2 regions of the Actinomadura sp. NPDC000929 genome follow, and region 1 is predicted to be linked to the other one. Evidence: riboswitches for the same ligand, from Rfam matches in the RefSeq annotation. Region 1 holds a riboswitch; the other holds the start of a gene.
The links. A riboswitch is a leader RNA that binds a small molecule or an ion and turns the genes downstream of it on or off. The one in region 1 is predicted to bind glycine.

Region 1 (15,129 bases):
TCCGTCCAGTAGACGTCGCTGAGGTGCAGGATCAGCGCGAACTCGTCCAGGACGAGGGCCGATCCCATCCCGAACACCACCGCCGCCGCGAGGTCGAGGCCGACGTAGGCGTCCGGGACGGCGAGGCTCGCCACCCCGCCCAACAGCATCAGCACCACGCCGAACACGACGTGGTGGATGTGCACGTCGCCGGCCTTCACGTTCCGGAACCACCAGCGCACGTCCGCGCGGATCAGCCGCACGTTCACCCGCGTCAGCACGAAAGTGACCATGAACGCCACGAAGAAACCGAACAGCGGCAGCCGGCCGGTCGCCACGATGCGTTCGTCGAACATCTCGATCATCTGCCCCCCGCCTCCTCAATGATGCACCGTGACATGCGCCGATATCGTGTGACCCTGCCGACGATCAGGGGGAGAACCGCCATGAGCCGCATCGTGGACCGCTGCGATCCCGGGTACCGGGCATGGATCGCCGAGGCGATCCGGCTCGTGGACGCCGACGCCAACCGCAGCGCCGACACGCACCTGCACGTGTTCCCGCTGCCCCCGGAGTGGGGCATCGACCTCTACCTGAAGGACGAGTCCGTCCACCCCACGGGTTCGCTGAAGCACCGGCTCGCCCGGTCGCTGTTCCTGTACGGGCTGGCCAACGGGTGGATCCGCCAGGACACGACGATCATCGAGGCGTCCAGCGGGTCGACGGCGGTGTCGGAGGCGTACTTCGCGCGGCTGCTCGGCCTGCCGTTCGTCGCGGTCATGCCGGCCACCACCAGCCCGGAGAAGATCCAGCTCATCGAGTTCCACGGCGGCCGCTGCCACCTGGTGGCCGACCCGTCGGCGATCTACGAGGAGTCGCGGCGGCTCGCGGCCGAGTGCGGCGGCCACTTCATGGACCAGTTCACCTTCGCCGAGCGGGCGACGGACTGGCGCGGCAACAACAACATCGCCGAGTCGATCTTCGAGCAGATGCGGCTGGAGCGGTTCCCCGAGCCGTCCTGGATCGTGGTCGGCGCGGGCACCGGCGGGACGTCCGCGACGATCGGCCGGTACGCCCGCTACCGGATGTTCCAGACGCGGCTCGCGGTGGTCGACCCGGAGGGGTCGGCGTTCCACGGCTCGTTCGCCGACGGGGACCCCGAGCGCACCGCGGCGGGCTCGCGGATCGAGGGCATCGGCCGCCCCCGCGTCGAGCCGTCGTTCCTGCCCACGGTGATCGACCGGATGATCCGGGTGCCGGACGCGGCGTCGATCGCGGCGATGCGCTGGACGAGCGAGGTCAGCGGCCGGAGCGTGGGCGGCTCGACCGGCACGAACATGTGGGGCGCGGCCGAGCTGATCGCGCAGATGCGGGCCCGCGGGGAGCGCGGCAGCGTCGTCACGCTCATCTGCGACGGCGCCGAGCGCTACGCGGGCACCTACGGGTCGGACGCGTGGCTGGCGGAGCAGGGCCTCGACGTCGCCCCCTACCGGGCCGCGCTGGACGCCTTCCTGAAGACCGGCACGATGCCGGACGTCACCCCGTGACGCGGATCGGGTTGAACAGGTCGGCGTAGATCAGCAGCCCGCCCATGACGATCAGGATGACGGCCATCACGTACGTCACCGGCAGCGCCTTGGCCACGTCCACGTAGCCGGGGTCGGGCCTGCGGAAGATCCGGGCGAAGGCCTTCTTGACCGCCTCCAGGAGCGCGCCCGCGATGTGCCCGCCGTCCAGCGGCAGCAGCGGGATGAGGTTGAACAGCCCGACCGCGAGGTTCAGCGAGCCGAGCAGCATCACGAAGAAGGAGACCTTCTGCGTCCCGGTGAAGTCGTCGGACGCGGCGACCTCGCCGCCGATCCTGCTGACGCCGACGACGCCGATCGGCCCGTTCGGGTCGCGCTTCTCGCCGCCGAAGGCCGCGTTCCACACGCCGACCATCTTCTGCGGCATCCGCACCAGGGCGCCGACGGTGCGCGCGGTCAGGTCGCCCATCGTGCTCGCGACCGCGCCCGGCCCCTGCCGCTCGATCCCGCTGGACGGCGTGATGCCGAGGAACCCGACGTTGACGACCTTGTCCTCGTCCTTGAGGTCGTACATCTGGTTGCGGGTGATCGGGACGTTCAGCCGCACGTCCCTGCCGTCCCGCCGGACGGTCATCGGGACGGTCTTGCCGCCGTCCTTGCGGATCAGCCGCTGCAGCTGCGGATAGTCGTCGATCTTCTTGCCGTCGAACGCGACGATCCGGTCGCCGGCCTGGAGCCCGACCTGCCGCGCGGGCGTCGGCGTCGCGCCCGCCGGGCACGCGGCGACCTTGGCGCTGGCCGGCACCATGCACTCGGCGACCTCCTTGATCACCGGCTGCGGCTGGTTGACGCCGATGCCCATCAGCAGGATCGCGAAGAACATCACCGACAGGAGCAGGTTCATCGCGGGCCCGCCGAACATGATGAGCAGCTTCTGCCACCACTTCTTGGCGTAGAACACGCGGTCCCCGTCGCCGGGCCCGACCTCCTCCAGCGAGGCCCCGCGCGCGGACTCGATCAGCCCCTGCCACGGCCCGGTGCTGATCCGCCGCACCTGCCCGGGCGCGTCGCCCTTGCGCGGCGGCAGCATGCCGATCATGCGGATGTAGCCGCCGAGCGGGATCCACTTGACCCCGTACTCCGTCTCGCCCTTGTGCCTCGACCACATGGTGGGCCCGAACCCGACCATGAACTGCGTGGTCCGCACCCCGAACAGCTTGGCGAAGGAGAAGTGCCCGAGCTCGTGCAGCGCGATGGAGACCAGCAGGCCGAAGAAGAGGATCAACGCTCCAGCCAGGTAGTAGACCATGCGGCGTGCCCTCCGGGTCCGTCCACCCCGCGCACCCGGGGGTGATCTCCGACAACCAGTTCAGAGTACGTTACGGCCCACGATCCGGTTGAGGCGAACGAAGAAGCGGTCCGTGCCGGAGGCCACTTTGATGCACGGTGCTAACCCGGCCGCGCATCATTGGCACGAGAGCGCGTATCCGCGAGCAGGGCCGACCGCCCATCATGGGCGGCCCACCCCGGCCACGGAGGTTCCCCCTTGAAGCGCGGTCATGTAGCGGTCCTGGCCCTGACGCTGGCCCTGGCCGGCTGCGGCGGCAGCGACGACGGCGGCACGACGGCGGGCGCGTCGTCCGCAGCCCCGACCGCCAGGACGCAGGCCCCCTCCGCCCCCGGCACGGGCGCCGAGGCGACGCCCCTCCCCCCGGCCCAGTCGAAGGCGGTCAAGGCCTTCAACGACTGCATGCACGCCCAGGGCGTCCAGATGCCCACCCCCAACCCCACGAGATCCCCCGCCCCCGACGAGCTGAAGAAGATCAGGGCCGCCCTGCAGACCTGCGTGAAGTCCATGTCGCCCCCCGCCACCCCACCCCCAAGCTGACGACCACCGCCCACCGCGCTCCCATCACCAAGAAGCGCAACGGTCGAGACGACCCGCACAGAGGGACACCGAAACGGAAGCACCAGCAGCAACCGTCCAACGAGACGACCTAAGCCGCCACCTCAGCCGACGACGACCCCAACACTCGCGATCGCGTCCGAGGGCAGGTTCGAGCTTGCGAGAACCTGATCGCGCAGCGAGCCGCAAGGCGAGCCGGAGCGATGCCAGCGATCGCACGTGTTTTTTGAGGTCGGGGCCCCCAGGGCCCCGACCTCAAAAAACACAATGAACACTGCTAGCCTTCTTCGACAGCTGATGATCCCGTGCGGGAGAGTCCCTCGCAGCCGGTGGGGGACGCCGAAGGAGCAAATCCTCCCCGGAACCTCTCAGGCCCACGGACCGCACGGGCCAGGCGACCTCTGGAAAGCGGGGACTCCGGTCCCCCGCCGAAGGTGAAAGCCCGCCGTGCGCGGCGGGTGAAGCTCTCAGGCGCCGATGACAGAGGGGGAGGCACCGATACGCCCGGTGCGCGAGTGGGACGATGGACCACGCGCGCCCGTGACGAAGGAGCCGAGCCCATGTCCGCCGATCCGACCGCGAAGAAGACGCCGCTGCACGACGTCCATGAGGACCTCGGCGCGAACCTCGTCGACTTCGCCGGCCATCTCATGCCGCTGCGCTACGCGAGCGAGACCGCCGAGCACCAGGCCGTCCGCACGGGGGCGGGGCTGTTCGACCTGTCGCACATGGGGGAGATCTTCCTGTCGGGTCCGGGCGCGGGGGCCGCGCTGGACTTCGCGCTGGTCGGCAACCTGTCGCCGATGCCGGTGGGCAAGGCGCGCTACACGATGATCTGCGGGCACGACGGCGGCGTCCTGGACGACCTGATCGTCTACCGGCTCGCGGACGAGACGTGGATGGTGGTGGCGAACGCGGCGAACGCCGCCGTCGTCCGGGAGGCGCTGGTCGAGCGGGCCGCGGGGTTCGAGGCGGCGGTGGACGACCGGTCCGACTCGTACGCGCTGATCGCCCTGCAGGGGCCGCGTTCCCAGGGGATTCTCGAGGGGTTCACGGACGCGCCGCTGGGGGACCTGAAGTACTACGCGATCCTGGCGGGGCGGGTCGCGGGCGTGGACGCGCTGGTAGCCCGCACCGGGTACACGGGTGAGGACGGGTTCGAGCTGTTCGTGGACGCGTCCGACGCGGTCGGGCTGTGGAGGGCGCTCGCCGCGGTGGAGGGGGTCGTCCCGGCGGGGCTTTCGGCCCGCGACACGCTGCGCCTGGAGGCGGGGATGCCGCTGTACGGGAACGAGCTGACGGCCGAGACGACGCCGTTCGAGGCGGGCCTCGGCCGGGTGGTGAAGCTGGACAAGCCAGGCGATTTCGTGGGCAAGGCCGCCCTGGCGGCGCAGGCGCAGACCCCGCCGGGCCGTAGGCTCGTGGGACTGGTCGCGCGGGGGCGTCGCGCGCCTCGCAAGGGGTACCAGGTCGTCACGTCCGGCGGCGCGCCGTGCGGCATCGTGACGAGCGGCGCCCCGTCGCCCACACTGGGCACGCCGATCGCCATGGCGTACCTCGACAGCGGCGTCGAGGAGGCGGGCCTCGCCGTGGACGTCCGCGGCCGGCACGAGCCGGTGGACGTGGTGGCCCTACCGTTCTACAAGCGTTCCTGAACAAGTTGTCCGGCGGTGTGGGGCGCGCCCCCACAGTGGAAAGAGAGAAGTGATCGTGAGCGTTCCGGAGGAGCTCCGCTACAGCGAGGAGCACGAGTGGGTGTCGGGCCTCGGTGGCGACGACGGCATCGTCACGGTCGGCATCACCGCGCACGCCGCCGACGCCCTCGGTGAGATCGTCTACATCGAGCTGCAGCCGTCGGAGGGCGACACCGTCGAGGCGGGCGAGCCGTGCGGCGAGGTGGAGTCGACCAAGTCGGTGAGCGACGTCTACTCCCCCGTCAGCGGCGAGATCACCGCGATCAACAGCGCGGTGGTGGACGAGCCGAAGGTCATCAACGACGACCCGTACGGCGAGGGCTGGATCTTCAAGGTGCGGATCTCGGAGGAGCCGGGCGACCTGCTCGACTCCGCCGCCTACGACAAGCTGATCGAGGAATCATGAGTCTGAACGACTCCCTCGCGACGGCCGATCCGGAGGTCGCCGAGGCCGTCGCCGCGGAGCTGCGCCGCCAGCAGGGCACCCTGGAGATGATCGCGTCGGAGAACTTCGCGCCGGTGTCGGTGCTGGAGGCTCAGGGGTCGGTCCTGACGAACAAGTACGCCGAGGGGTACCCGGGCCGCCGGTACTACGGCGGCTGCGAGTTCGTCGACGTCACCGAGCAGCTCGCGATCGACCGGGCCAAGGCGCTGTTCGGCGCCGAGCACGCGAACGTCCAGCCGCACAGCGGGGCGCAGGCGAACACGGCGGTCTACTTCGCGCTGCTCCAGCACGGTGACACGATCCTCGGCCTCGACCTCGCGCACGGCGGGCATCTCACGCACGGGATGCGGCTGAACTACTCCGGCAAGGTGCTGAACGTGGTGCCGTACCACGTCCGCGCCGAGGACGGCCTGGTCGACATGGACGAGGTGGCCTCGCTCGCGGCCGAGCACCGTCCGAAGATGATCGTGGCGGGCTGGTCGGCGTACCCGCGGCGGCTCGACTTCGCCGCGTTCCGGCGGATCGCCGACTCGGTCGGGGCGCTGCTCATGGTCGACATGGCGCACTTCGCGGGCCTGGTGGCGGCGGGGCTGCACCCCTCGCCCGTCCCGCACGCCGACATCGTGACGACGACGACGCACAAGACGCTCGGCGGTCCCCGCGGCGGGCTGATCCTCGCCCGCGAGGAGTACGGCAAGAAGATCAACTCCGCGGTGTTCCCCGGCATGCAGGGCGGCCCGCTGGAGCACGTGATCGCCGCCAAGGCCGTCGCCCTGAAGATCGCCGCGTCGGAGGAGTTCCGGGCCCGGCAGGCGGCGACGGTGGAGGGCGCGAAGCTGCTCGCCGAGCGCCTGCTCGCCGAGGACTGCGCCAAGGCCGGCGTCAAGGTGCTGACCGGCGGGACGGACGTCCACCTCGTGCTGGTCGACCTGGTGGACTCCGAGCTCACCGGGCGCGACGCCGAGGACCGCCTGCACGACATCGGCATCACGGTCAACCGCAACGCGGTGCCGAACGACCCGCGCCCGCCGATGGTGACGTCCGGTCTGCGGATCGGCACCCCGGCCCTCGCGACCCGCGGCTTCACCGCCGAGGACTTCGCCGAGGTCGCGGACGTGATCGCGCTGGCGCTGCAGCCGTCCTTCGACCGGGACGCGCTCGCCGCGCGGGTGAAGGCGCTGGCGGACGAGCACCCCCTGTACCCGAACCTGTGACGTTCCGGCGCCCTCTCCCCCTGCGGGACCCCCGTCAAGGGGGAGGGGGCGCGGCCACAACGAGGTAGCTATGGCCATCAGCGTTTTCGACCTGTTCAAGATCGGCATCGGTCCGTCGTCCTCCCACACGGGGGGCCCGATGGCCGCGGCGCACCGGTTCGCCCGGGGGCTCCAGCGCGACGGGCTGCTGGAGAAGACGGCGTCCGTCGCCGTCACCCTCTACGGGTCGCTCGGCCTCACCGGCAAGGGCCACGGCTCCGACAAGGCCGTCATCCTCGGTCTTGAGGGCGACAAGCCCGAGCTCGTCGACGTCGACCGGGTGGACGAGCGGCTCGCCGCGATCCGGGAGCGCGGGGCGCTGCGGCTGTTCGGCGACCACGAGATCCCGTTCGTGGTCAACGAGCACCTGGTCTTCGAGCGCAAGGAGTCGCTGCCCGGCCACCCCAACGGGATGCGCTTCACGGCTCTGGACGCCTCCGGCGGGGAGCTGCGCGCGAAGGTGTACTACTCCGTCGGCGGCGGGTTCATCCTGGACGAGAGCGCCACCGGCGCCGACCGCATCAAGCCCGACGACACCGTCCTGCCGCACCCCTTCGACACGGCCGCCGAGCTGCTGGAGCGGTGCCGGGAGACGGGCCTGTCGATCTCGGCGCTGATGCTGGAGAACGAGAAGGCGTTCGGCCGCGACGCCGCCGAGATCCACGACGGCCTGCTCGAACTCTGGCAGGTCATGCGGGCCTGCGTGACCCGCGGCTGCACCCGGGAGGGCCTCCTGCCGGGCGGGCTCAAGGTGCGCCGCCGCGCTCCCCAGCTGCACCGCCAGCTGTCCGCGGAGGAGGCGTCCGACCCGCTCCACGCGATGGACTGGATCACCCTGTTCGCGCTGGCGGTCAACGAGGAGAACGCGGCGGGCGGGCGCATCGTCACGGCCCCGACCAACGGCGCCGCGGGCATCATCCCGGCCGTCCTGCACTACTACGACCGGTTCATCCCGGGCCACGACGACGAGGGCGTGGTGCGGTTCCTGCTGACCGCCGGGGCGATCGGCGTGCTGTTCAAGCAGAACGCCTCCATCTCCGGGGCCGAGGTCGGCTGCCAGGGCGAGGTCGGGTCGGCCTGCTCGATGGCCGCCGCCGGGCTCACGGAGGTCCTCGGCGGCACCCCCGAGCAGGTGGAGAACGCCGCCGAGATCGGCATCGAGCACAACCTCGGCCTGACCTGCGATCCCGTCGGCGGCCTGGTCCAGGTCCCCTGCATCGAGCGCAACGCCGTCGGCGCCGTCAAGGCCATCAGCGCCGCCCGGATCTCCCTGCGCGGCGACGGCCGCCACTTCGTCTCCCTCGACAAGGCCATCAAGACCATGCGCGACACGGGCCGCGACATGCTCGACAAGTACAAGGAGACCTCGCGCGGCGGCCTCGCCGTCAACGTCATCGAGTGCTGACCGCGGCCCGCTACCGGAGCGGGATGTCGAGGCCGTGCTCGTCGGCGGGGCGCGGGCCGCGGATGCGGCGGTCGGCCTCGCCGATCGCGACGTCGTTGATGCTCGCCTCCCGCCGCCGCATCAGGCCGCGCTCGTCGAACTCCCACAGTTCGTTGCCGTAGCTGCGCCACCACTGCCCGCCGGCGTCGTGCCACTCGTACTGGAACCGGACGGCCATGCGGTTCTCGCGGAACCCCCACAGGCTCTTGCGCAGCGCGTAGTCGAGCTCCCGCTCCCACTTCGCGGTCAGGAAGGCGATGATCTCCTCCCGTCCGGTGACGAACCGGTCGCGGTTCCGCCAGACCGAGTCGGGCGTGTAGGCGAGCGCCACCCGCTGCGGGTCGCGGGTGTTCCACGCGTCCTCGGCCGCCTGGACCTTCTGCTTCGCGGTCTCCAGGGTGAACGGCGGGCAGGGCGGACGGTCCTCGGTCACGGCGGCCTCCTCGGGTTGAGAACGAGCGTTCTCCATATCTGCCGCTAAGGTAGGGAACGATCGTTCTCAACGTCAAGTCAGGAGCGCCCATGCCGGCCGCGATCACCGAGGAGCAGCAGGACCGGGACCGCCAGGCCCTGCTGGACGTCGCCGAGCGCCTCTTCTACCGGCAGGGCGTCCAGGCGGTGGGCATGGACGAGCTGCGGACCGTGTCCGGGCTGCCGCTCAAGCGCATCTACCGGCTCTTTCCCACGAAGGAGGCCCTCGTCGTCGCGATGCTGGACCGCCGCGACCGCCGCTGGCGCGCGAGCCTGGCCGCCCATCTGGACGCGGAGCCCGACCCCCGGCGGCGCGTCCTCGCCCTGTTCGACTGGCTCGGCGCGTGGTTCGCCGAGCCGGGCTTCCGCGGCTGCGCCTGGGTCAACGCCCACGGGGAGCTCGGCTCGTCCTCCCCGGCGGTCGCGGACGCGGCGCGAGCCCACAAGCGGGCCTTCCACGACCAGGTCGTGGCCCTGGTCTCCCCTGTCGACGCGTCCGCCGCCGAACCCGTCTACCTGCTCGCCGAGGGCGCCATCGTCGTCGCCGGAATCCAGGGCGACCCCACCGCCGCCGCCCGCGCCCGAACCGGCGCCCGCCTTCTCCTGGAAAGGGCCGGCCGGGCTTGACCCTGCCGTTGGCGGCAGGGTTCCAGGCTCGGGGCATGGAGACGAATTCGGAGAACAGGGTCGTCCTGGTCACCGGCGCGGGAACCGGGATCGGACGCGCCACGGCACGCATGTTCGCGGCCGAGGGCGCCCGCGTGGTGGCCGTCGGACGGCGGCCCGGCCCGCTGGCCGAGACCGCGGACGGGCATCCCGGCATCGAGCCGCTCGCCGCCGACATCACCGGCGACGGCGCCGCCGCCGAGATCGTGCGCAGGGTGACGGACGCGCACGGACGGCTGGACGTGCTGGTCAACAACGCGGCGATCGTCCAGAGCGGGACCCTGGAGAGCCTCGCCCCGGAGACGCTCGCGCCGCAGCTCGCGACGAACCTGGTGGCGCCCGTCCTGCTGACCCGGGCGGCGCTGCCCGCGCTCGACGGCGGCGGGGTCGTCGTCAACGTCAGCACGTCCGTCGGGCAGCGGGGCTGGCCCGGCAACGCGTTCTACGCCGCCACGAAGTCGGCGCTGGAGACGCTCACGCGCGGCTGGGCCCTGGAGCTCGCGCCGCGCGGCATCCGCGTGGCCGCCGTGGCGCCCGGAGCGATCGCCACCCCGATGGGCGAGCACCAGGGCCTCTCCGCCGAGCGCCTCGCGGCGCTCCGGCAGTGGCAAATCGAGCACACCCCGCTCGGCCGCGTCGGGCGGCCGGAGGAGGTCGCGTGGGCGATCACGCGCCTGGCCTCGCCCGACGCCTCGTTCGTCACCGGCGCCGTCCTCGCGGTGGACGGAGGCGCGGTGGTCGCCTGAGCGCCGGCGGGCCCACCGCCTGGTAGAACGAGGGGAGGAGGTGGTGGCGGTGCGGATCGGCGAGCTGGCGCGGATCACCGGGACGACGCCGCGGGCGCTGCGGCACTACGAGGAGGCGGGCCTGATCGCGTCCCGCCGGGCGGGCAACGGATACCGGATCTACGACGAGGGCGCGGCCGTGCGGGTCCGCAACATCCGGGAGCTGCTCGCCGTCGGCCTCACCCTCGACGACGTGCGCGCGTTCTCGGTCTGCCTGGACGGCGACGTGGCGGCCTCGCCCCCGTCGGAGAAGGGGCTCCGCATCGCCCTGGACCGCCTCGCCGTCCTCGACGCGCGCATCACCGCCCAGACCGAGGCCCGCGACCGCCTCGCCACCGCCCTGACCCGCGCGGCCGAGAGACGCCCCGCATCGGCCCGCTGACCGCGGGGACGTGGAGGCGGAACCGGCCGGGGTCTCGGGACGGCGGGCCTATCTCAACGGACTGCTGACCAACCTTCTCAACCCGAAGATGGTCACCTTCACCATTGGACGGGACGGTCGGCGTCCTCGCGGGCCGCATCGGCGACTGGCTGCGCCGCCGTCGCGAGTGGGTCAGGGGCGGGCGCCCCGGCCGGTGGGGGAATGGGCGCCCTGGCGGGCCTCGTTGCCGCAGTGGCGGCACACGACCTGGGGGCTGACGGTCTCGCCGCAGGAGTGCCGCCACCGGACGGGCGGGTCGTCCGGGTGCAGGTGCCGGTCTCCCCAGGCCATCAGCACGAGCAGGACGTCGCACAGCTCCACGCCCGCGGGCGTCAGGCGGTACTCGTGGCGCACCGGGTGGTCGCTGTAGCGCTCGCGGCGGATGACGCCGCCCGCCTCCAGCTTGCGGAGGCGGGCGGTGAGGATGTCGCGGGACGCGCCGGTGTTGCGGACGATCTGGTCGAAGCGCCGCACCCCGTAGCTCAGCTCCCGGATCGCCAGCAGGCTCCAGCGCTCGCCGACCAGGTCCAGCGTGTCGGCGATCGAGCACTCGCGCGGATCGGCGTCCTTCGGCATACCGGGAAGCCTAGCCGCCGGACCTGGCCGGACCGTCCGTCAGAGCCGCTCCACGACGGTGGCGTTGGCCAGTCCGCCCGCCTCGCACATGGTCTGGAGGCCGAACCTGCCGCCGCGGTCCTCCAGGGCGTGCAGCAGGGTCGTCATGAGGCGGGCGCCGCTCGCGCCGAGCGGGTGGCCGATCGCGATCGCGCCGCCGCGCACGTTGACGCGCGCGAGGTCGGCGCCGGTCTCGCGCGCCCACGCGAGGACGACCGGGGCGAACGCCTCGTTCACCTCGAACAGATCGACGTCGTCCAGGGTGAGGCCACCGCGCTCCAGCACCTTCGCGGTCGCGGGGATGATCGCGGTGAGCATCAGCAGCGGGTCGTCGCCGGTCACGGCGAAGGCGTGGAAGCGGGCGCGCGGGCGCAGGCCGAGCCGCGCGGCGACGTCGGCGCCCATGACCAGGACGGCGGCGGCGCCGTCGTTGACCGGGGAGGCGTTGCCCGCGGTGATCTTCCAGCCGATCTCGGGGAACCGCTCGGCCATCCGCTCGTCGTGGTAGGCGGGCCTCAGGCCGGCGAGGATCTCCGGCGACGTCGCCGGGCGGACGGTCTCGTCCCGCTGCCCCGTCCAGGCGACCTCCCGGTCGAACTCGCCGTTCTTCCACGCCTCGGCGGCGCGGCGGTGGGACTCGGCGGCGTAGGCGTCGAGCTCCTCCCGCGACAGGTCCCAGCGCGCGGCGATCAGCTCGGCGCTGATGCCCTGGCCGACGAGCCCGCCCGGGTAGCGCTCGGGGAGCAGCGTCCCGAACGGGTCGCTGCCCGGCAGGACGCTCGACCCCATCGGCACCCGCGACATCGACTCGACCCCGCACGCGATGGCGATGTCGTAGGCGCCGCTCTGCACGCCCTGCGCCGCGATGTGCAGGGCCTGCTGGGACGAGCCGCACTGCCGGTCGACCGTCATGGCGGGGACGCTCTCGGGGAACCCCGCGGCGAGGACGGCCGTGCGGGTGATGTTGAGCGCCTGGTCGCCGGCCTGGGTGACCACGCCGCCGATCACGTCGTCCACGGTCCCCGGGTCGATGCCCGCCCGCTCGACGAGGGACGCGAGCGTCCGCGCGAGCAGGTCGGCCGGGTGGTCGCCGTGCAGGAACCCGCCGGCCCTGCCCTTGCCCAGCGGCGTGCGCACCGCCTCCACGATCACCGCGTCCCGCATGGACCCCACCTCCGTTGTGTTTTCCAACTCACTTCGGCAGTATCCGCTCGGCGGACCGGAGAGCACAATCGGCTCCGACGGTGAGTTGGATAACACAACTCGGCAGACGAAGACCCGGAGGCCGTCACCGATCGCTGTCGAAGCCGATCGCTACCGCCCCCGGGTCTTCGGGCCGCTCAGCGGGAGGGGCCCGTGCCGTGGTCCGTCTCTACCCTCCATGCGTCGAAGAGCCCCTCGGTGGAGCCGCCCGAGTGTCGTCGGTCGGACAAGCACGCCTCCTCGTTCTCCTCGACGTCGCGTTCCCTTTGGACGTTAGCCCCATAAGCCGACATAGACCCAAAATGGGAGCCCAAGCCGCCGTCAAGCATCGGGACCGCCCCGCCCGACGCGACCGTCTAGCCCTTGTACATCTCCCGCATCTTGCGCGCGGCGTCGCCCGGTTTGCGCTTCGGCCCCTTGCCCGTGGCCTCCTCGCCGCGGCGCGGCCGCTTCTCGCGCTCCGGTTCGGACTCCGCCTTGCCCGTGGGCTTCCCGGGCTTGCCAGGCTTGTCGTTCACGACAACTCCCCCGATGTCGTTCCAACTGTCGGTCCATAGGTACCCCGTCTAACGGGGGTAGAAGCGCACCTCAGGACGGCCGACCTGGCCGTAGTGGGGGCGGCGGTCGGCCAGCCCGTTCTCCGCCAGATACTCCAGATAGCGGCGCGCGGTGACCCGGGAGACGCCGGTGAGATCGGCGGCAGCGGCGGCGGACAGGCCGTCGGCCGCGGACTCCAGCACGCCGGTCACGGCCTGGAGCGTCTCCCCGCTCATCCCCTTGGGCAGCGCGTGGTGGTCGGGGGTCCGGAGCGTGGCGAGCATCCCGTCCACGTCCGCCTGCCCGCTGACCTCCCCCGAGCCGACCGCCTGCTCCCGGAACCGCGCGTACCGGACGAGCTTGTCGCGCAGCGACGCGAAGGTGAACGGTTTCAGCAGGTACTGGACGATGCCGACCGCCACGGCGGTGCGGATCACCGCGAGGTCCCGCGCGGACGTCACGGCGATGACGTCCACGTCCCGTCCCCCGGCGCGCAGCGCGCGGCAGACGGTGAGGCCGTGCGTGTCCGGAAGGTAGAAGTCCAGCAGGACGACGTCGACCTGCGTCCGCTCGCAGAACCGGAGCGCGTCCGCCCCCGAGTGCACGACCCCGGCGACCGTGAACCCGGCGACCCGCTCGACGTAGGTCCGGTGCGCCTCCGCCGCCACCGGGTCGTCCTCGACCACCAGCACCCTGATCACGGCTCGCCGCCCCCGCGCCGGGCCCCGGCGGCCCGCCTCGGCAGGGGCAGCCGGACGGTGAACACGGCGCCGTGGCCGGGGCCGGCCGCGCCCACCCGCACCTCACCGCCGTTGCGGCGGACGGCCTGGCCGACCAGGGCGAGGCCGAGGCCGTGCCCGACCGCGCCGCCGGACGTCTTCGTCGTCCAGCCGCGCCGGAACATCGCGGGCACGGCGGCGGGGTCCACGCCCCGCCCGCTGTCGGACACCTCCAGCACGAGCGCCCCGTCCTCCACGCGGGCGCCGACGCCGACGCGCGGCGGCCGGGCGGCGGCGCCCTCGATGGCGGCGTCGACCGCGTTGTCGATGAGGTTCCCGAGGATCGTGACCAGGTCGCGCGGCTCGATCGCGCCCTCGATCACGGTGTCCTCGCCGATCACGAGCTCCACGCCGCGCTCCCCCGCCTCGGCGGACTTGCCGAGCAGCAGCGCGGCCAGCACCGGCTCGCCGACCGAGCCGACGACCCGGTCGGTGAGCCGCTGCGCGCTCGCCAGCTCGGCGGTCGCGAACTCCACGGCCTGCCCGGGACGGCCCAGCTCCACCAGCGACACCACCGTGTGCAGGCGGTTCGCGGCCTCGTGCGCCTGCGAGCGCAGCGACTCGGCAAACCCGCGCACCGTGTCCAGCTCGCCCGTCAGCGCCTGCAGCTCGGTGTGGTCCCGCAGGGTGACGACGTTGCCCATCACCCGGTCCCCCGACCGGACGGGCGAGGTGTTCACCACGAGCACCCGCGTGTCCCCCACATGGATCTCGTCCGACCGAGGCTCCGCGGACACCAGCGTCGCCACCAGCTCCTCCGGCAACCCCAGCTCCGCGACGTCCCGCCCCTGCGGCTCCCCCCGCGCCCGCCCGGGGATCGCGGCGGACGGGAAGGGGCCGTGGGGGGCGTCCAGGTCGAGGAGGTGTCTCGCGGCGTCGTTGCAGAGAACGACGCGGCCGCTGCGGTCGAGGATGAGGAGCCCTTCGCGGACGGCGTGCAGGATCGCCTCGTAGTACTCGAACATGCCGCGCAGCTCGTCGGGGGCGACGCCGCGGGTCTGTCGGCGCAGGCGGGCGGAGACGAGGTAGCTGCCGGCCATCCCGACGGCGAGGACGGCCCCGGCGACGGCGCCGAGGGCCAGCAGGCGCTGGCGGAGCTCCGCCGAGATCGCCTTGACCGTGATGCCGACCGCGACCAGGGCCACCACGCGGCGGTCCTCGCCGAAGACGGGCGCGACGGTGCGCACGGACGGCCCGAGCGTGCCGGTGTAGGTCTCGGTGAACGTCCGTCCGGCGAGCGCGGGGGCGGTGTTGCCGACGAACGTCCCGCCGATGCGCGCGGGGTTCGGGTGCGTGTAGCGGATCCCGGCCGGGCTCATGATCGTGATGAAGTCGACGCCGGTGTCGTGCCGGACGCGTTCGGCGTAGGGCTGCAGGAGGCGGGTCGGAGCCGGGTCGGCCAGCG
Region 2 (13,146 bases), on a different contig from region 1:
GATCCCCGGCGTGGGTTGGGTGAAGGATGCGCGTGGCGCAGGCGGTCCCCGCTACGGCGGGCGGCCCGCGGGCGGCACGCCGATGGTAGGAGGCCGAGCCGATCGATGCCGAGCGTCTACTGCACGCAGTGCGGTCACGCCAACCCGGATGATGCCCGCTTCTGCTCGAACTGCGGCACTCCGCTGAGGAGTTCGGCGCCGCCGCCTCCCCGGGAGTCGCCGGGCGAGTCCACGTCCACGATCTCCATCGGGGGATTCGAGGCGCTGGACACCGACGCCGGCGCCGAGGAGCCGGCCGGGCCCGACCAGATGGCGATGGAGGCGCTCCCCCCGGGCACCGCGCTGCTCGTCGTCAAGCGCGGGCCCAACGCCGGCAGCCGCTTCCTGCTCGACAAGGACCGCACGTCCGCCGGGCGGCACCCCGAGAGCGACATCTTCCTGGACGACGTCACCGTCTCCCGCCGGCACGCCGAGTTCGCCCGGCAGGGCGGCGTGTTCTCCGTCCGCGACACCGGCAGCCTCAACGGCACCTACGTCAACCGGCAGCGGATCGACCAGGCCGGGCTGTCGGGCGGCGACGAGGTCCAGATCGGCAAGTTCCGGTTGGTGTTCCTCACCAACCCGGCCCACGGCTGACGGAACGCGGCGAGGTCGCGGCGAACGATGGGAGGGCCCTTGAGCGCGGAGCCGGCCCGGTCCCCGATGACCATCGGGGACGTCCTCGGGCTGCTCAGGACGGAGTTCCCCGACATCACGATCTCCAAGATCCGCTTCCTGGAGTCCGAGGGGCTCGTCGAGCCGGAGCGCAGCCCCTCCGGCTACCGCAAGTTCGGCGAGGCCGACGTCGAGCGCCTGCGCTACGTCCTCACCGCGCAGCGCGACCACTACCTGCCGCTGCGCGTCATCCGGCAGCAGCTGGAGGCGCGCGACCGCGGTGAGAGCGTCCCGCCGCCCGGCGCGCGCCGCCCCGGCCCGGCCGAGCCTGAGCGGCGGCGCCCCCGCACGCTCGTGGCCGCCGACACGACCGCGGTGGAGCCCGCCGTGCGGCTCACCCGCCGCCAGCTCCTGGACGGGGCCGGGATCGACGAGGCCCTCCTCGTCCGCCTGGAGGAGTACGGCCTCGTCCGCCGGATCGGCGCGCACTACGAGGGCGAGGCGCTCAACATCGCGCGCGTGGCCGCCGCGCTCGAGGACTTCGGCTTCGAGGTCCGGCACCTGCGCGCCGTCAAGGCCGCCGCCGACCGGCAGGTCGGCCTGATCGAGCAGATGGTCGCGCCGCAGCTGCGCCGCCGCAGCCGCGGCGCGCACGAGGAGGCCGCCGAGACCGCGCGCGAGATCGCCGCGCTGTCGGTCCGGCTGCACGCCGCGCTGGTGGGCGCGGGCCTGCGCGAGAGCCTCGACCACTGATCACGCGGCCGGTGGAGGATTTTGCCGTACCCCGCGCGCCGCGAGCTGTCCGAGCCTGGGTGTACGTTGGCTACATGGTTCGGTCAGGAATCGATCCGCTGCACGTGGTGATCGAGACAGCGAGAACCAGCAGGGAGCCGCAGTGAAGCAGATGGAGGTCGTCGGCGTCCGGGTCGAGATGCCCTCCAATCAGCCGATCGTCCTGTTGAAGGAGACGGAGGGCGATCGCTACCTGCCCATCTGGATCGGGGCGGTGGAGGCGACCGCGATCGCCTTCGCCCAGCAGGGGGTGCTGCCCGCCCGGCCCCTCACCCACGACCTGTTCCGCGACGTGCTGGACGCGCTGAGCGTCCAGCTCCGCACGGTCAACATCACCGCGCTGCGCGAGGGGATCTTCTTCGCCGACCTCGTCTTCTCCAACGGCGTCGAGGTGAGCGCGCGCCCGTCCGACTCCATCGCCCTCGCGCTGCGCACGGGCGCCACGATCTTCGCGAGCGAGGACGTCCTGGAGGAGGCCGGCGTCGCCATCCCCGACGAGCAGGAGGACGAGGTCGAGAAGTTCCGCGAGTTCCTCGACACGATCTCCCCTGAGGACTTCGGCCGCGCCGGTTAGGCCTCTCCGGCACCCCGGGGCGAGCGGCCGCTGTGCCGTATGTCACTCTGGAGTGCGAGATCATGCGATCGGGCGAATGGTCGCCCATTGCGCCGGACCTGGCGGTTTTTGCGGGGGAACCATCGGGGTATGGACTGCGTGGGTGACGAAGGTGCGCAGTTTGCCCACGTGAAGCCGGTTCATCCGGGCATGCGACGCGCCGACGGTGAACGTTGACCACACCCTGACCGGCACCTACCGTGCTGGTGGAACACCCGTGGTGTTATTCGTCAAACCCCCTTGACGAACCGCTACGGGATGATAGAAGCCGGAGGTCCGCGTGGCGGTGAGCAGCGGCGAGGGCAAGGCGACCCCCGACAGGCGCGTGGCGTCCCGCCGTGCCGGAGAGCAGGGCCTGCTCTTCGACACCCAGGTGTCGGCGCCGCCGGAGGACGTCGGTTACCGCGGCCCGACGGCGTGCGCCGCGGCGGGCATCACCTACCGGCAGCTCGACTACTGGGCCCGCACGAAGCTGGTGGAGCCGAGCGTGCGGTCGGCCCAGGGGTCCGGCAGCCAGCGGTTGTACAGCTTCCGCGACGTCCTCGTCCTGAAGGTCGTCAAGCGGCTCCTCGACACCGGCGTCTCGTTGCAGCAGATACGCACGGCCGTCTCCCACCTGCGCGACCGCGGCGTCCAGGACCTCGCCCAGATCACTCTGATGAGCGACGGTGTCAGCGTCTACGAGTGCACCTCGCCCGACGAGGTCGTCGACCTCCTCCAGGGCGGCCAGGGCGTGTTCGGCATCGCGCTCGGACGGGTGTGGCAGGAGGTGGAGGGCAGTCTCGCGGAACTGCCCGCTGAACGCGCCTCCACCGGCGACGAGGACCCCGCCGGGCACCACCACGACGAACTGGCCGACCGGCGGCGCGCCCGCCGCACCGGCTGACCCCTCAGAGCGCCTCTTTGCGCTGCAGGAAGGCGAACGCCCCCCACCCCGGCAGGACCGGCAGCCACAGCGTCAGGAGCCGGTAGAGCAGCACCGCCGACGTGGCCGTCTCCGCCGTCAGCCCCGAGATCGTCAACGCCAGCGTGAGCGCGCCCTCGACGGCGCCGAGCCCGCCCGGCGTCGGCGCCGCCGAACCCACCGCGTTCGCGGTGAGGAACACCAGCACCACCGTCGTCCACGGCAGCGACCCGCCGAACGCCCGGATCGAGGCGTCCAGGCACAGCGTGAACGCCAGCGTCAGCAGCAGGGTGCCGCCCATCCCGGTGGACAGCTTCTTCGGCGACTGCAGCACGTCCACCAGGCGCGGCACCACGCCCGAGAACATGGCCCTCAGCCGCGAGGCGACCACCCGCCGCACCCGCGGCACCGTCAGCGCGAGCCCCGCGAGCAGCCCCAGCCCGAGCACCGCGAGCACGATCGTCCGGGACGGGGCCAGGTCCTGCGTCGCCTTCGCCGTCGAACCGGTCAGGAACCCGAACAGCACCAGCAGCAGGATGTGGGTGACCATCCCCACGAGCTGGGACGCGCCCACGCTCGCGACGGCGAGGGCGGGCCGGACGCCCGAGCGCTGCAGGTAGCGCGTGTTGACGGCGACGCCGCCCACGGCCGCCGGCGCGACCAGCTTCACGAACGACGCCGCCAGCTGCACCAGGACCGTCCGCCCCAGCGGCAGCCGCTCCGGGACGAACCCCATCAGCATGAACGCTGCGGCGACGTAGGTGAGCGCCGCCGCCCCGAGGGCCGCGGCCACCCAGTGCCAGCTCGCCGTGGCCGCGAGGCGGCCGATGTCCAGGCTCGTCACCTGGGGGATGACGATGTACGCCGCGACCGACAGCGCCACGATGCTGACGATGGTCCGCGGCCGGAAGCGCTCCAGCTTGGCCGGGGGCGCCTCCGTCTCCGGCTTCAGCCGGACGATCTGCTCCCGGATGCGGGTCAGCAGGTCCTTGTGGTGCCGCAGCGCGGTGCGGGTCGCCCGCGACAGCGCCACCCGCTGCAGCAGCGGCACCGCCCCGCCGAGGGCCTCCTCGCCCAGCACCGGCGCCGCCGTCCCCACCGCCCGCTCCGGCCCCGCGCGCAGCGCCAGCGTCGTGAGCAGCTGCGCGAGGTCCAGGCGCAGCGCCAGGTCGCCGGCCGCCGTCTCCCCGAACCGCAGGTCGGTCAGGTAGGCCAGCCCGTCGTCGCCGACCAGGACCGCCTCGCCCTCCAGCCGCCGGTGCGCGAGCCGCCCCGCCTGCAGCGCCCGGAACTGCCGCCACACGTCCGCCAGCAGCTCGTCGGTGATCTCCGCGTCGGGGACGTCCCCGAGCCGCCGCCCCGGGACGTGCTCGTAGGCCAGCAGCGCCGCCTCGGTGCCGACCTCGCACGTGCCGACGAGCCGGGGCGTCCGGGCGCCCGCGGCGTCCACCGCGTACGCCGCCAGCGACTCCAGCTCCAGGGACCGGCGCAGCGACCGCAGCGTCCGCCCCGTCGTGGCGCCGCGCAGCCGCAGCAGCCGCCAGACGCGGTAGAGCAGCCCGGCGGTCTGCTGGTCGCGGTCCAGGACGCGGACCTCCACGTCCCAGTCGCCGTGCCGCCCCCGGCCCGCCGGGAGCCGGGCGCCGTACCCGCCCTGCGGGGAGGGGGCGAGGGCGACGCCGTAGCGGCGGGTCTCGTCGGCGTCGTGCGTGCCGTCCAGGCGCGCCGCCCGCCGCGGGTGCAGCCCGAGCCGTTCGAGCGCGGCCACCACGGCCGTCCCGGACGGGCGGGGATTCGGCGTCCCGACGGCGTAGAGGGTGCCGTGGCCGATGGCGCGGCCGAGCAGGTAGGTGGCCGCCAGCGCGGCGACGGAGGCGTAGGACGCCGTCAGCCCCGTCAGCGCCGCCAGTCCGATCATGGTCCAGGTCGCGGCCTGCCAGCGGGCGCGGCCCGCCATCCCGACCGCGCTCACGAAGGCGATGACCGGGGCGATGTCGGTGTGCACCGGCGCGGTCTCCGTGCCGCCCCAGATCAGCGAGTCGAGCACGCCGCCCGGCGCGGCCCGCACCACCAGGTCGTCCAGGCCCACCGTGATCCCGAACGCGATCATCGCGGCCAGCAGCGCGATCGCCACGCGGACGCCGTCCTTGTGGAAGAGCCGCTCGATCGCGAACGCGATCGGCACGGCCAGCACCCCGAAGCTGGACACCAGCGTCGCCAGCGTCAGCAGCAGCCGCGGCGCGTGCGCGGTGCCCTGCGCGATGTCGGTCTGCAGGCCGTGGGTGGTCTGCTGCGCGATCGACACCAGCAGCATCACCGCCGCCAGCCCCACCACGGACGCCGCGAACCGGATGGCGTCGGAGGGCCGGCGGATCCGGTACGGCTGGGCGGGCTCGTCGACGGGCGCGCCGGCCGCGCCCTGCGCCGGGCGCACCGCTCCGTCGTGGGTCTGTGTCACGCCGTACCGCCGCCCTGACCATCCGCCATCGTGATCAGCGTCCCAGACCCGGCGGCGCGCCGTCGAGTCGCGGGGCCGCCGCCGGGACGCGCGTCCATCCCGCAGCCTCGTCTCCCCGCCCCCGTGCGGCCCGGGGCCGTCGCGCCCCAGGTGAGTCAGCACATGGTACTCGCCGGTAGACCGCCCGCGCCGCGGGGCGCGGCCCCTTCCGGCGGGCCGGAACGACGTCGCGGACGCGCCTTTGGGTAGGGTTCGACCTAGGACATGCCGTCAACCCTGTGCGGGAGAGACCCCACGCCGCCAGCGTGGGGCGCCGAAGGGGCAACCTCCCCGGAACCTCTCAGGCAAAAGGACCGCACGGGCGAGGCACCTCTGGAAAGCAGGCGTCGGTCCCCGCGCGCGGGGAAGGGCGGCTCACCGAAGGGGAAACCCCGCCGCGCGGGTGAAGCTCTCAGGTGCCATGACAGAGGGGGAGAACGGCCGCCGGCCCGCGCCGGCGGCGCACCTGAGCGACCGCAGCAGCCAGGAGGCCCTCCATGACCGCCCAGTTCTTCGCCCCTGTGGCCGCGCCGCAGCATCCCCGGTCGGCGTTCGCCGACCGGCATGTCGGCCCCTCGCCGGACGACCAGGCGAGGATGCTGGCCGCCATCGGCTACTCCGGCGCCGAGGCGCTGATCGACCACGCGGTCCCCGCCGCGATCCGCACGTCCCGTCCGCTGGACCTGCCGCCCGCGCTGAGCGAGACCGCCGCGCTGGACCGGCTCCGCGAGCTCGCGTCCCGCAACACCGTCCTGACGTCCATGATCGGGCTCGGCTACCACGGGACGACCACGCCCGGCGTGATCATGCGGAACGTGCTGGAGAACCCGGGCTGGTACACCGCCTACACCCCCTACCAGCCGGAGATCTCCCAGGGGCGGCTCGAAGCCCTGCTGAACTTCCAGACGATGGTGGGCGACCTGACCGGGCTGCCCGTCGCGAACGCCTCCATGCTGGACGAGGGCACCGCCGCCGCCGAGGCCATGGCCCTCGCGCACCGCGTCTCCCGGCGCAAGGAGCCCGGGGCGTTCCTCGTCGACATCGACACGCTCCCGCAGACGATCGAGGTCGTCCGGACCCGCGCGATCCCGCTCGGCATCGAGATCGTCATCGCCGACCTGTCCCGCGGCCTGCCCGACGGCGACTTCTTCGGCGTGCTGCTGCAGTACCCGGGCGCGTCCGGCGCCGTCCGCGACCTGGAGCCCGTCATCGCGCAGGCCCACGAGCGCGGCGCCAAGGCCGTCGTGGCCGCCGACCTGCTGGCGCTGACCCTGCTGCGCCCGCCCGGCGAGTCCGGCGCCGACATCGCGGTGGGCTCCGCGCAGCGGTTCGGCGTCCCCTACGGGTTCGGCGGACCGCACGCCGGCTACATGGCGGTCGGCGAGGGCATCCAGCGCCAGCTCCCCGGCCGGCTCGTGGGCGTGTCCGTCGACGCGGACGGCGCCACCGCCTACCGGCTGGCCCTCCAGACCCGCGAGCAGCACATCCGCCGCGAGAAGGCCACCAGCAACATCTGCACCGCCCAGGTCCTGCTCGCCGTGATGGCGAGCATGTACGCCGTGTACCACGGCCCCGAGGGGCTGGCCGCGATCGCGCAGCGGACGCACCGCCGGGCCGCCGAGATCGCCGCGGGGCTGCGCGCCGGCGGCGTCGAGGTCGTCCACGACTCGTTCTTCGACACGGTCCTGGCCCGCGTGCCGGGCCGCGCCGCCGAGGTCGTCGCGGCCGCCCGCGAGCGCGGAATCAACCTGCGCCCGGACGGCCCCGACCGGGTCGCGGCCGCCTGCGACGAGACGACGCTGCCCGCGCACGTGACGGCCGTGCTCGAGGCGTTCGGCGCGACCGAGGTGGGCGAGGTCCCCGAGGCGTTCCCGGACGCCCTGCGCCGCGAGAGCCCCTACCTGACCCACCCCGTCTTCCACACGCACCGCTCCGAGACCGCGATGCTGCGCTACCTGCGCAGGCTCCAGGACAAGGACATCGCGCTCGACCGCTCCATGATCCCGCTCGGCTCCTGCACGATGAAGCTCAACGCCACCGCCGAGATGGAGCCGATCACCTGGCCGGAGTTCGCCGCGATCCACCCGTTCGCGCCGCTCGACCAGGCCGCCGGCTACGTCGAGCTGATCGGCGAGCTGGAGGGCTTCCTCGCCGAGATCACCGGGTACGCGAAGGTCTCCGTCCAGCCGAACGCCGGCTCCCAGGGCGAGCTGGCCGGCCTGCTCGCCATCCGCGGCTACCACGCGTCCCGCGGCGAGGAGCACCGCGACGTCTGCCTGATCCCCTCCTCGGCGCACGGCACCAACGCCGCCAGCGCCGTCATGGCCGGGATGCGGGTCGTCGTCGTCACGTGCGACGAGGGCGGCAACATCGACCTCGACGACCTGCGCGCCAAGCTCGGCGAGCACGGCGAGCGCCTCGCGGCGATCATGGTGACCTACCCGTCCACGCACGGCGTCTTCGAGGAGACGATCACCGAGGTGTGCGCGGCCGTGCACGAGGCCGGCGGCCAGGTCTACGTCGACGGCGCCAACCTCAACGCGCTCGTCGGCCTCGCCCGCCCCGGCGAGTTCGGCTCGGACGTCTCCCACCTCAACCTGCACAAGACGTTCTGCATCCCGCACGGCGGCGGCGGCCCCGGCGTCGGCCCGATCGGCGTCCGCGAGCACCTGGCCCCGTTCCTGCCCAACCACCCGATGCGCGAGGAGGCCGGCCCCGGCACCGGCGTCGGCCCCATCTCGGCCGCCCCGTGGGGATCGGCCGGCATCCTGCCGATCTCCTGGGCCTACATCGCGATGATGGGCCCGGACGGGCTGCGCGCCGCCACCGAGGGCGCGATCATCGGCGCCAACTACCTCGCCGCCCGCCTCGCCCCGCACTACCCGATCCTCTACACCGGCCGCGACGGCCTCGTCGCGCACGAGTGCATCGCCGACCTCCGCAAGATCACCAAGGAGACGGGGATCACCGCCGAGGACGTCGCCAAGCGCCTCATCGACTACGGCTTCCACGCCCCGACCCTGTCGTTCCCCGTCGCCGGCACCCTGATGATCGAGCCCACCGAGTCCGAGGACCTCGCCGAGCTCGACCGGTTCTGCGACGCCATGATCGAGATCCGCCGGGAGATCCAGCGCGTCGCCGACGGCGGCTACGACGCCGAGGACAACCCCCTCAAGAACGCCCCCCACACCGCCGCCTGCCTCGTTTCCGACGACTGGAAGCACGCCTACACGCGCGAGGAGGCCGCCTACCCCCTCCCGTCCCTGCGGGAGAACAAGTACTGGCCGCCCGTCCGCCGCATCGACCAGGCCTACGGCGACCGCAACCTCGTCTGCTCCTGCCCGCCTCCGGAAGCGTTCGAGGACTGAATTGGATTGTGGTTTCCAGGCTGAGGCGCCTAGGGGCGCCTCAGCCTGGAAAGCCACGTGCGATCGCTGGCATCGCTCCGGCTCGCCTTGCGGCTCGCTGCTGTGTTTATTGCAGTGCTCTCCTCCTTCGGGCCTTGACGGCCCTCCATCGTCGAGCACTGCGTGCGATCGCTGGCATCGCTCCGGCTCGCCTTGCGGCTCGCTGCGCGATCAGGTTCTCGCTTCGCTTGAACCTGCCTTCGGACGCGATCGCGGTCATTGAGGTCGTTGCGGGGTTGCGACGGTGGCTGGGGTCGGCGGGGTGGTTTGCGATGGCCCTGCTCGCTTGGACCTGGGCCTCGGGCGAATCGCCGGGATTGCTTCGGCTGATCTTGCGGCTCGCTGCGTGTGGGAGGTCGCCGTGACGGAGCGGGCGATGGATTTGTGATCTTGCTTGGGTTTTGGGGTGTCGTCGCGGGACGGGGGCGGCGCGGATCGCTACGCTCTTTGCGGACCCCGACCCCCAGAGGGCAGAAGAGCGATGATCGAGTCTCCGGACGCGGTATCCGACGACCCTGCGCGACTGTGCGAGGAGGCCCGCGGCCTCGCCGAGAGCGGTGAGGCCGAGAGGGCCGCGCTGCTGTTCGAGAAGGTGCTCGCGCTGGGCGACACCCCCTTCCGGGCGCGGGCGGCGCTGGGGCTGGCGGTCGTCCTGGACGACGCCGGGCACGTCGAGCGCGCCCGGGAGGCCGACCGGACGGCGATCGCCACCGCCGATCCCGAGTACGGGCCGCGCGCCGCCTACCACCTGGCGCTCACCCACGAGCGGGCGGGCGAGCACGAGCGGGCGGCGCCCGCCTGGCGGGTCGTGGTCGACTTCGGCAACCCCGCCTACCTGCCGCCCGCCCATCTGGCCCTCGCCCGGATCGCCGACGACGCCGGCGACTTCGACGCGGCCCGCGACCACTGGGAGGCGGTGATCGCGACCGGGGACGCCGAGTACGGGCCGCCCGCCGCGCACGACCTGGCCCAGCGGCTGCTGGAGCGCGACGAGCCCGCGCGGGCCCAGCGGGTCCTGACCGCCGGGCTCAAGCTGATCGACCGGGGCGCCGACCCCTACGCGTACGGGCGGCTCGCCGTGGCGCTCGGCATCTCCTACCTCGACCAGGCGATCGGCGCGTTCGGCGCGGCGCTGGGGGACGAGCCGGCCGACCCGGAGGTCGGGCCGCTGGCCACCGAGCTGCTGGCGCGGACCCTGCCGCTGCGGGGGCGGGGCGCCGAGGCGGGCGAGGTGTGGCGGCGGGGCCTCGCCGAGCCCGGCACCGCGGGGCAGGTGCGGGCGCGGCTGCGCCGCGACTTCGGCGACGCCGACGACGACGGCGACCTGTGGTGGGAGCCGGTCGTCGAGCGCGCCGTGTCGGACGGCACGCTCCCCGCCCTCGCCGGCGAGGCGTTCGGCGCCCTCGACCACATGTACGCGCTGCTCGCCGTCCGGTACGCCGAACGACGGGCCGGCGACGCCCGCGAGACCCTCGGCAGGGCGGTGCGGGTGCCGGGCGGCTACGCGTGGGGCCCGCTGCTGCACGAGAGTTTCGCCGAGCGGTTCCGCCTGGCGACCGGCACGGCCGCCCCGGACTGGACCGACGGCTAGCCGGCGATGGCGCGCTGGGCGATCACCTTGGTGATGCGGGCGCGGACGAGGTACTCGGTGGGGACGGCGTTGCGCCGCCCGAACTCCTCGGCCCGGTCGGCGCCCATGTAGCGGCCGCCGATGACGGTCGCCCAGCGGAGCATCTCGTCGAGGTCCTCGACGAGGGACGCCTCGGCCTGGATCAGCACGTACGAGTACGGTGGCGCCTGGTCGTCGACGCAGATGGACAGGCGCGGGTCGCGGGCGAGGACGCGGCCCTTCACGCTCTGGTGCCCCGTGTTGAACAGCAGGTCGTCGCCGTCGAGGACGAACCAGATCGGCGTCACGTGCGGCGTGCCGTCCTTGCGGGTGACGGCGGCCTTGCCGGTGCGGGTGCCCTCCATGACGAACGCGCGCCATTCGCTGTCGGTCATCGTCTCCATGGGTCCAGTCTGCCGCACCGGCCGTTCGCGGCTGCCGCTACGGTGAGTCACATGAAGGTCGCGACGGCGCACGGGCCCGCCGAGGTGGTGCTCGACGAGGTGGACGACCCGGCGTTCCTGCTGGTGCTGACGCACGGGTCGAACGGGGGAGTGGAGGCGGCCGACCTGCTGGCGGTGCGGGCGGAGGCGCTGGGGCTCGGCGGCGCCGTCGCGCGGGTGGTCCAGCCGTTCCGGCTCGCCGGGCGGCGGGCGCCGGGGCCGGCGGCCAAGCAGGACGAGGCGTGGCTGGAGATCGTCGCGGCGCTGCGGAAGCGGTTCGGGGACGTCACGCTGGTTCAGGGCGGCCGCAGCAACGGGGCGAGGGTCGCGTGCCGGACGGCGGAGGCCGCCGGGGCGGCCGGCGTGGTGGCGCTGGCGTTCCCCCTGCACCCGCCGGGCAGGCCGGAGAAGACCCGGGTGGAGGAGTTGCGGTCGGCGGGGGTCGAGGTCGTCGTCGTCAACGGCGACCGCGACCCGTTCGGCGTCCCCGACCCGGCGGACGCGGCGCAGGTCGCGGTCCTGCCGGGCGAGCGGCACGACCTCGGCAAGGACCCCGCGGCCGTCGGTCGTGCCGTGGAGCCGTGGCTGAAGCGGTGGGCGGCCCGTCCGGTGCGGACGGGCCGGCGGTAGAGTCGCTCCGGGCCCGGGGCGGGCCCAGAGACCGGTCGTGGGCGGGCGTGCCCCCGAGGATGATCACCCGTTTGAACTAGTCCCCCGTGGAGACCGCTCAAGCGGCGGACGTGGCCTGCGCGTCCGTCGGCCGGTGCGGCGCGATGACTCCCCCGTCGGGCAGCAGCTCACCGGTGTCCTCGAACAGCACGACCCCGTTGCACAGCAGGCTCCACCCCTGTTCGGGGTGCGAGGCCAGCGTGCGGGCGGCGTCGCGGTCGGGTGCGTTGTGGGAGGGACAAGGCGGCTGGTGCGGGCACATGGCGTGCCTCCGGTCTCAACTACTGGTGGGTCGTGGTGCTTTCCTGTTCTGACGCACCCAAGTGTGGAGTGGTTCGCCCCCACCGGCCATAGCCCGTTGGGACGGTTGTCCATTGGTTCCGGAGTACCGGTCGGGTGTGATCCCTCCCACTCCCGGGGCGCCACGCAGTAGCGTGCCTCCCGCGCGATAACGGACGAAGAACGACACGCCGCCGGAGGCTGAAACCCCTACGATGTTCGGCGGGGGAACGGGCTCTGCGGGGGCGGGGGGAGTGAGGCCGGTGCGGGTCGCGCTGTCCGTCGCGTGCTTCGAGGACGTGCTGTTCCCCGGCACCGCGAAGGCCGTGACCGTGCTGCTGGAGCGGCTCGGGCACGAGGTGGCGTTCCCGCCGGGGCAGACGTGCTGCGGCCAGTTCCACTGGACGGCCGGCTACCACCGCGAGGCCGCCGGGCTTGCCCGCTCCCACGCGGCCGCGTTCGAGGGCTGCGAGGTCGTGGTGGCGCCGTCGGCGTCGTGCGCCGCGACCGTCCGCGCCGACTACCCGAAGATCGCCCGTACGGCCCGCGACCCCGGCCTGGCCCGCGCCGCCGAGGGCCTCGCCGTCTACGAGCTGACGGAGTTCCTCGTCGACGTCCTCGGGATCACCGACGTGGGCGCGTACTTCCCGCACCGGGTCACCTATCACCCGTCCTGCCGGTCCCTGCGCACTCTCGGCGTCGGCGACCGGCCGGTGCGGCTGCTGCGTGCGGTGCGGGGCCTGGATCTCGTGGAGCTGCCGTCCGCGGGGGAGTGCTGCGGGTTCGGCGGCGCGTTCGCGATGAAGAACGCGGACGTGTCGGTCGCGATGGTGGCCGACAAGGTCCGGCACGTCCGCGCCACCGGGGCGGACGTGGTCTGCGCGGTCGACGACTCGTGCCTGGCCCACATCGGCGGCGCGCTGTCGCGGCTGCGCGGCGGCGTCCGGACGATGCACCTGGCGGAGATCCTCGCGGAGACGGGGCCGGTGTGACGGCCTCCTCTCCGGGGACGCCGCCGTCCTCCGGCAGGAGCGGACCCGTCCCGGTGCCGAGGCCGAAGTTCGCCGCCGCCGCACGGCCGGAACTGGCCGACACGCGGCTGCGCCGCAACCTGCGCGGCGCGACGGCCGCGCTGCGGGAGCGGGAGGCCGCCGCGGCGGCCGAGGCCGCCGACTGGGAGGACCTGCGCGAGGCCGGACGAGCGATCAAGGATGGCGCGCTGCTCGACCTGGACGCCCATCTGGAGGAGCTGGAGCGGGCCGTCACCGAGTCGGGCGGC

Region 2: another riboswitch for glycine. It lies ahead of gcvP (aminomethyl-transferring glycine dehydrogenase); the one in region 1 lies ahead of gcvT (glycine cleavage system aminomethyltransferase GcvT).

The regions. Positions count from the first base shown of each region.
Region 1 covers NZ_JBEUPA010000164.1:526-15,654, forward strand. Annotated here, with positions in the region: partial or broken gene ABWI04_RS36080 (hypothetical protein) at 1-344, opposite strand, end outside; gene cds1 (L-cysteine desulfhydrase Cds1) at 426-1,526, shown strand; gene ABWI04_RS36090 (M50 family metallopeptidase) at 1,516-2,814, opposite strand; gene ABWI04_RS36095 (hypothetical protein) at 3,052-3,393, shown strand; glycine riboswitch at 3,710-3,805, shown strand; glycine riboswitch at 3,810-3,898, shown strand; gene gcvT (glycine cleavage system aminomethyltransferase GcvT) at 3,972-5,066, shown strand; gene gcvH (glycine cleavage system protein GcvH) at 5,122-5,511, shown strand; gene glyA (serine hydroxymethyltransferase) at 5,508-6,764, shown strand; gene ABWI04_RS36115 (L-serine ammonia-lyase) at 6,835-8,208, shown strand; gene ABWI04_RS36120 (nuclear transport factor 2 family protein) at 8,219-8,680, opposite strand; gene ABWI04_RS36125 (TetR/AcrR family transcriptional regulator) at 8,770-9,345, shown strand; gene ABWI04_RS36130 (SDR family NAD(P)-dependent oxidoreductase) at 9,381-10,130, shown strand; gene ABWI04_RS36135 (MerR family transcriptional regulator) at 10,174-10,551, shown strand; gene ABWI04_RS36140 (winged helix-turn-helix transcriptional regulator) at 10,723-11,166, opposite strand; gene ABWI04_RS36145 (thiolase family protein) at 11,206-12,369, opposite strand; gene ABWI04_RS36150 (hypothetical protein) at 12,765-12,926, opposite strand; gene ABWI04_RS36155 (response regulator) at 12,975-13,646, opposite strand; gene ABWI04_RS36160 (sensor histidine kinase) at 13,643-15,129, opposite strand, start outside.
Region 2 covers NZ_JBEUPA010000178.1:265-13,410, reverse strand. Annotated here, with positions in the region: gene ABWI04_RS37250 (double zinc ribbon and FHA domain-containing protein) at 106-636, shown strand; gene ftsR (transcriptional regulator FtsR) at 676-1,407, shown strand; gene ABWI04_RS37240 (bifunctional nuclease family protein) at 1,550-2,020, shown strand; gene ABWI04_RS37235 (MerR family transcriptional regulator) at 2,340-2,945, shown strand; gene ABWI04_RS37230 (lysylphosphatidylglycerol synthase transmembrane domain-containing protein) at 2,950-5,421, opposite strand; glycine riboswitch at 5,693-5,787, shown strand; glycine riboswitch at 5,788-5,898, shown strand; gene gcvP (aminomethyl-transferring glycine dehydrogenase) at 5,958-8,828, shown strand; gene ABWI04_RS37220 (tetratricopeptide repeat protein) at 9,349-10,458, shown strand; gene ABWI04_RS37215 (PPOX class F420-dependent oxidoreductase) at 10,455-10,880, opposite strand; gene ABWI04_RS37210 (alpha/beta hydrolase family protein) at 10,932-11,549, shown strand; gene ABWI04_RS37205 (DUF5999 family protein) at 11,647-11,850, opposite strand; gene ABWI04_RS37200 ((Fe-S)-binding protein) at 12,131-12,859, shown strand; partial or broken gene ABWI04_RS37195 (LUD domain-containing protein) at 12,913-13,146, shown strand, end outside.